2 regions of the Demequina lutea genome follow, and region 1 is predicted to be linked to the other one. Evidence: riboswitches for the same ligand, from Rfam matches in the RefSeq annotation. Region 1 holds a riboswitch; the other holds the start of a gene.

Region 1 (3,433 bases):
AGTCGTCAGGCGTTGCTGTCAGCGCCCCGAACGCGAGGCGTCCCCCCACCACGGCCACCGCGAGCACGAGGACGAGCACCACGATCTGTGAGATGCGTCGTCGTGCCTTGTGGGCGCCGGCACCACTCACTGGCTCGATCCAATCAGGGCCGGCAGGGAACGACGCTTGGGCTGCACGGGAATACTCGGCGTCGCGAGACGGCTGCGGGGGCCAGGCTGCGGACGGTTCGTGGACCGGCCAGCCAGCCGACGACGGCGTTGTTCCCTGGGTGGGCTGCCGCGGCTGTGGTGGCGGTGCGAGCGGTTCGCCGCGTTCGAGCGATGCGACGAGCCACATCGGCGCCTCGTCGTCGGGGCCGGGAACCGCCGCGAAGTCCTGTGCGGGGGACTCGGGAGGTCGCCGAGACGTGTCGCCGTCTCCTGCCGTGCCGTCGCCGCCATTCGATGGGTCGCCAGCCGATGCTTCGGCGCGCGAGCGTTCGTCCCCGCTTGGTTCGTGCTCGGGCTGAAATGTCACGGGCAACTCCTCATCGTCATCATAGGAGCCACCGGAAGGTGGACTGGCGGACCCGCCCGCGCCTACCGTACGAGTCATGTCCTCCGCGCAAACACCTGCCCAAGCGGCCGCGCACTTTGCCGCGCGGCTCCGGTTCGAGACGGATCCAGGTGACGTCCACGCGGCGCTCGAATCGGGCCAACCGGGATTCGTCTTCGTGGATACCCGCGGCGACGAGGCCTGGGACCAGGGCCACGCCAGGGGAGCCGTGCACGTGACCAAGCCGGAAATGCCGAATGTGATCCCGACGTACCCCGTCGGGACCCAGTTCGTCGTCTATTGCTGGGGCCCAGGGTGCAATGGCGCGACGCGAGCGGGCCTGATCATCTCGGAGGGCGGCTATGCAGTGAAGGAGATGATCGGCGGCTTCGAGTACTGGGCAAGGGAGGGTCTTCCAGTCGATCGCGTGGCGCGTGACGCGACGGGGGTCGAGATCATCGTGGACGCGACGAGGGCTGCGGACCCGCTGACCGTGCCAGCGGGCGTCCCCGCACAGCGCATCGTTTGCGACTGCTAGTACCGTTTCGGCGCGTGCCGCGTGCCGCAAGCACCGCGTGGCTGCGCGCGGAGTCACGCGTCGATCAGGCGGCCATCAGACATGAGAACCACGCGATCGTCGACCAACTCCCCCTCGGCAGCGTCGTGCGTGACCATGATGAAGGTGGTCCCTGCGGACCGCAGGATGTCTCGCACCTCAGCGCCTAGACGGGTTCGTAGCTCGGCATCGAGGGAAGAGGGCGGCTCATCGAGAGCCAGCAGACGAGGAGAGGGCGCCAGGGAGCGGGCCAACGCGACCCTCTGCCTCTCGCCGCCCGAGAGGTCCCTCGTGTCTCTCGGGCCGAAGCCTGCGAGGCCCACCATCTATAAGACAGCGGCGACTCGCCCGCTGCGTTGACGGCGCGGCATCCCAGAACTCTCTAGGCCGAAGGCGACGTTGCCCTCGACTGTCCTATGAGGAAAAAGCCGGCCATTTTGGAATACGAGCCCGAAGCCCCTCCCGTGGGGAGACGCTCGGGTTTGGTTCGGTCGCCGAAGGTGAGCACGCCGCCAGAGTCAAAGGGATCAAGGCGATGGCAACTGCCGCCCGCGCGGCCGCATTCGTCTGAGGCATATGGATTCCTCCCGGTTAAGGAGGGGACGAGTGTCGACTCCCTACGCCGGTGCGAGCCGGATCAGGTTCGAGGGTCTGTGGCGGTCCGCACTCTCAGCGCCCTGACCAGTTCGGTGTGAACGGAGGCGCTCCCCTGTCGTGTACCTCACTATGGTGCGGGTCCAACGCGATAAGGAGACGAGCGGACGATGCTCGGCGCGAGAGTTACCGTAGTTGCGCGCGCACCCTAGACTGGTCCGGGCTCCAACGCCGTTGACGAGTGGTTCGGGAGGTGACGTGAACTACCTAAAGGAAATCTTTGGTGCGCGTGAACTTCTGACGAACCTGACAATGCGTGAGGTGCGCGGCAAGTACAAGCGCACCGTGCTTGGCCAGTTGTGGTCGCTCGTCAACCCCCTGGCACTGATGCTCATCTACACGTTCGTTTTCAAGTTCGTGATCAAGGTTCAGCCCGATGCAGGAAGCCCCAGTGGGCTGAACGTCTTCGCCATCTGGCTCCTGTGCGGACTTCTCCCCTGGACCTTTCTGGCGACAGTCATTAACCAGGGTGCTGGATCGCTTGTGGAAAACGCGAACCTCATCCAGAAGGTGTCCTTCACTCGCATCGTGCTGCCGTTAGCCGTCGTCGGTTCCGCGGGCTACAACTGGATGTTTGAGATGGGCGTGCTCGTCATCGCCCTCACGGTCGTCGGCGGGTTTGTCATTCCGTGGATTCCTTTGGTCTTGGTCGCGATGGTATTGCTCGCGCTCTTTGCCGCAGGGCTTGCGCTCATGCTCTCGATTGCCAACGTGCACTTCAGGGACACCCAATACTTCATCTCCATTGCTCTGCAGATGTGGATGTACCTGACGCCCATCATTTATCCGGCGACATTGGTCGACACAAAGTCGGTGGAGCTCGGGGGGCTCGCGGGAACCCGCATCACGGTGGCGGACATCTTCCACCTGAACCCCATGGAACACATCGTCAATCTCTTCAGGACACTGTTGTACGACAACCGAATGCCGGACCTGTCCGACTGGGTCTGGTCCTTCTCGGCCGCCGCTGTGTCGATCGTGCTTGGGCTCATCGTGTTCCAACGCCACGCCCGCGGCCTTGCGGAGGCGCTATGACGGAGATTGCAGTCCACGTCGACCACGTGAGCAAGAGTTTTCGCATGTACTACGAGCGCAATCAGACGCTCAAGGCGGCCATCATGCGCCGCCGCACGTCCGTGCACGAGGATTTCTGGGCGCTTAAGGACGTGTCTTTCGACGTGCCAAAGGGGTCCACGTTCGGACTCATTGGCAGCAACGGCTCCGGAAAGTCGACCCTGCTCAAGTGCCTCGCGAACATCTATTACCCCAACAAGGGAACGATTTCGCACACCGGCCGCGTGGCCGCGATGCTTGAGGTCGGCTCCGGATTCCACAGTGAACTTTCGGGCAGGGAGAACATCTACCTGAACGGCTCGATCTTGGGGATGAGCAAGAAGCAGGTGGAGGCGAAGATCGATGAGATCGTCGACTTCGCCGGAGTGGGCCAGTTCATCGACCAACCCGTCAAGAATTACTCCTCCGGCATGTATGTGCGCTTGGGTTTCGCCATCTCGATCAACGTTGATCCGGACATTTTGGTGGTTGACGAGGTGCTCTCGGTGGGCGACGCCGAGTTTCAGGAGCGGTGTTTCGAGCGGTTTGGCGCGCTCAAGGAGGCAGGCAAGACCGTGATTTTGGTGAGCCATTCCACCGAGACCGTGCGCAACATGTGCGACCAGGCGGCATGG
Region 2 (3,433 bases), 260 kb from region 1:
CCACGATGCCGACCAACTCGACGTCGTGGCGTCGCGACAGGATCCGCGCGTGCTGGGCACCCCAGCCCCCTGTACCGACCACAGCGACCTTCAGTGCTTCGTTCATCGTCGAACCCTCCAATGCATTCGCAGGAACCGTCACCACAGTAGTCGCCGAGGATCGGTAGTCTCGGGGCATGACGAATTCACCGGCGGTCACGTGACGGACTGGAGCGGTTACGACGAGTCCGACGCCAAGGTGCGCCCCGGGCGCAGTTCGCGGCCCCGATCCAAGATCAGGCCTGCACACGCGGATGCAGTCGACGGCGTCGTGACGATCGTCGACCGTGGGCGCTACACGGTTCTTACCGCGGCCGGACCCACCGTCATGGCGGTCAAGGCGCGTGAATTGGGCCGACGCGGACTCGTCGTCGGCGACCGCATCGGCCTCGTGGGCGACGCCTCCGGTACGCCTGACACCTTGGCGCGCATCGTGCGGCGCGATGAGCGTGCGTCTGCGCTCCGGCGCACGGCGGATGACAGCGACCCGGCCGAGCGGGTGGTCGTCGCCAACGCGGACCAGTTGGCGATCATCGCCTCCCTGGCAGACCCGGAACCCAATCCGCGCATCATCGACCGCTGCCTGGTAGCCGGATTCGACGCGGGCATGGGCGCGATTCTGGTGCTCACCAAGGCCGACCTCATGTTGGCCGACCACATGCGCGCGCTGTACCAGCCGTTGGGCGTGACAGTGATCGAGACCTCCGTGATGCGAGAGGGCGGGCCCGAGGCGGACCCCGGGTTCCAACTGCTGCGCTCTGCCCTGGTGGGCGCGCGGACCGTGTTTGTTGGCCCGTCCGGCGTGGGCAAGTCGACGCTGGTCAATGCGCTTGCGCCTGGAACCTTGCGGGCCGTTGGCCGCGTCAACGACGTGACGGGGCGGGGCCGTCACACGTCGACGTCGTCGCTCATGCTCGAGGTGCCCAGCGGCGGTTGGATCATCGACACCCCTGGTATTCGGTCATTTGGCCTGGCGCATGTCGATGCCGAGCACATGATGTCGGCGTTCCCCGACGTGGCCGCCTACGAGGTCGAGAACTGCCCCCGTGGGTGTCAGCACCTCAGCGCCGCCGATGGCTGCGAGCTCGACGGTTGGGTGGGCGACAACCCCGATCGAGCCGTCAAGATCGACTCGATCAGGCGCCTGCTCGCATCGAAGGCCGCGGGCGAGGGCTACTAGCGCTCGCATCCCCCGCCTCCGCCGCGCTGCCGATGGGCAGACCCGTCAGGAGGTCTACAGTGGGTCCCGACGCGGGGTGCCAGTTTCCACATGCGGGAAGCGGCTGAGAACACACCCGTCGAACCTGATCTAGCTCGTACTAGCGAAGGGACGTCACTCTCGTGGCTCCAGAACTCTCCCAGCCCACCGCCCATACCATCGGCGATTCCCTCGGCCTATTGCGGGAGCGGCCGCCGCTCGTGCAGTGCCTGACGAACATCGTCGTCGCGCAATGGACCGCCAACACGTTGTTGGCCATCGGTGCCGCGCCTGCGATGGTGGACAACCCTCGCGAAGCCGCAGAATTCGCCGTGATCGCCGGAGCCGTGCTCGTCAACGTCGGCACCCCTTACGAAGAGACCGCCGCCGCGATGTCCGCCGCGGTGGCCTCCGCATCCGCATCCGGAACGCCCTGGGTGCTCGACCCCGTCGCGGCCGGCGCCTTGGCCTGGCGAACGGGCCTCGCCCTCGCCCTTATTGAGGCGGCCACTCCGCGTATCATCCGCGGGAATGCCTCGGAGATTCTCGCCCTGGCCGGTGGAGCCGGGGGCAAGGGCGTCGACTCTGTCGACACCCCCGAGGCGGCGCTCGAGGCGGCGAAGGCCCTCGCGCTCCACTACGGCACCACCGTCGCCGTCAGCGGCCCAGTAGATCACCTGACCGACGGCGTGCGGGTGGTGCGCATCGCGAACGGAAACTCCCTCATGACTCAGGTCACCGGCGTCGGCTGCGCCCTCGGTGCCCTCATGGCGGCCTTTGCTGCCGTGGTGGACGATGGCCTGCTCGCCGCCTCTGCCGCGACAGCTGCACTCACCGTGGCGGCGGACGAGGCGGCACGCGTCAGCCGCGGGCCCGGCAGTTTTGCGGTGGCGTTGCTCGATGAGCTTGCCGCACTGTCTCCACAGGCGCTCGCGAGCGCCGTGCGGCTGAGTTGACCATGGCCAGGGCGCCGATCGATCTCTCGGTATACCTCGTCACGGATACCGTCCTGTGTGGCGAGTTCGGCGCTGCAGCGACCGCTCGGGCCGCCGCCGCTGCCGGTGCCACCGCGGTGCAACTGCGAGACCCACACGCGAGCGACGACGAGATGGTGGCGCTCGGACGTGCCGTGATCGCGGCGCTCGAGGGTTCTGGCGTTCCCGTTCTGGTCAACGACCGGGTGCATCTCGTGCACGCGATCGGCGCCCAGGGGGCGCATATCGGCCAGTCCGATCTGGGCGTCGACGAGGCGCGGGCGATCCTCGGCGAGGACTCCTACCTGGGTTTGTCCGTTCAGACTGTCGACCATGTCCACGCGGCGAGGCACCACGGCGAGTCCATCGATTATCTAGGAATTGGACCCATCTGGTCCCAGGGCACCAAGCCAGACGCGGCCGCGCCAAGCGGCATCGACACGCTGGAACGGGTGCTCTCGGTGAGCCCCTGGCCGTGCGTCGCGATAGGCGGCATCGATGCCCGTCGCACCGCCACGGTCCGGGCAACGGGCGCGGCGGGCGTCGCCGTCGTGAGCGCGATTTGCGGTCAGCCCGACGTGGCCGCCGCCACCGGATCCATCAGGGCGGCGTGGGACGGCGTTCGCGTATGACCATCCCCGTCGCCCTCACCATCGCCGGTAGCGACCCCTCCGGCGGTGCCGGCATCCAGGCGGACCTCAAGACCTTTAGCGCACTTGGCGCGTACGGCATGGCAGTCATCACGGCACTCACCGCCCAGAACACTCGCGGGGTCACCGGCGTGCATGCCGTGCCCGCGGAGTTCGTGACACAACAGCTAGAAACCCTTGTGGCCGATGCGAGGCTCGATGCGATCAAGATTGGGATGCTCACCAACGCCGACGTCGTCAACGCCGTGGCCCTCTTCTTGACATCGCACCCGAACCCGGTCGTCGTCCTGGACCCTGTCATGGTCGCCACGAGCGGCGACCTACTGCTAGCCGACACCGCGGTAGATGCGATGCGCGCCCTGGTGCCAAGAGCGTCGATCATTACGCCCAATCTGGCCGAGGCCGCGGCGCTCCTCGAGCGCGCCGTCGCCACGAGCAGGGATCAGATGCACGAGCAGGCACGCTCTCTCGCGTCGCTCGGAGCCCAACGGGTGTTGCTCAAGGGCGGCCACTTGGACGGTTCCCATGACATGGTCGACGTCTTTGTCGGGCCCGAGGGCGAACACGAATTG

The links. Region 1 has a riboswitch for thiamine pyrophosphate ahead of BKA03_RS12820 (ATP-binding cassette domain-containing protein). Riboswitches for the same ligand answer to the same signal wherever they lie in the genome.
Region 2: it holds a riboswitch for thiamine pyrophosphate, as region 1 does, so the genes downstream of both, thiM (hydroxyethylthiazole kinase) here and BKA03_RS12820 (ATP-binding cassette domain-containing protein) in region 1, are expected to answer to the same signal.

What each region holds. Positions count from the first base shown of each region.
Region 1 covers NZ_JACBZO010000001.1:2,669,236-2,672,668, reverse strand. The annotation lists gene BKA03_RS12830 (hypothetical protein) at 1-517, opposite strand, end outside; gene BKA03_RS12825 (rhodanese-like domain-containing protein) at 594-1,073, shown strand; gene BKA03_RS12820 (ATP-binding cassette domain-containing protein) at 1,127-1,417, opposite strand; TPP riboswitch at 1,689-1,812, opposite strand; gene BKA03_RS12815 (ABC transporter permease) at 1,944-2,780, shown strand; gene BKA03_RS12810 (ABC transporter ATP-binding protein) at 2,777-3,433, shown strand, end outside.
Region 2 covers NZ_JACBZO010000001.1:2,413,172-2,416,604, forward strand. The annotation lists gene BKA03_RS11615 (Gfo/Idh/MocA family protein) at 1-106, opposite strand, end outside; gene rsgA (ribosome small subunit-dependent GTPase A) at 200-1,219, shown strand; TPP riboswitch at 1,282-1,387, shown strand; gene thiM (hydroxyethylthiazole kinase) at 1,381-2,193, shown strand; gene thiE (thiamine phosphate synthase) at 2,196-2,843, shown strand; gene thiD (bifunctional hydroxymethylpyrimidine kinase/phosphomethylpyrimidine kinase) at 2,840-3,433, shown strand, end outside.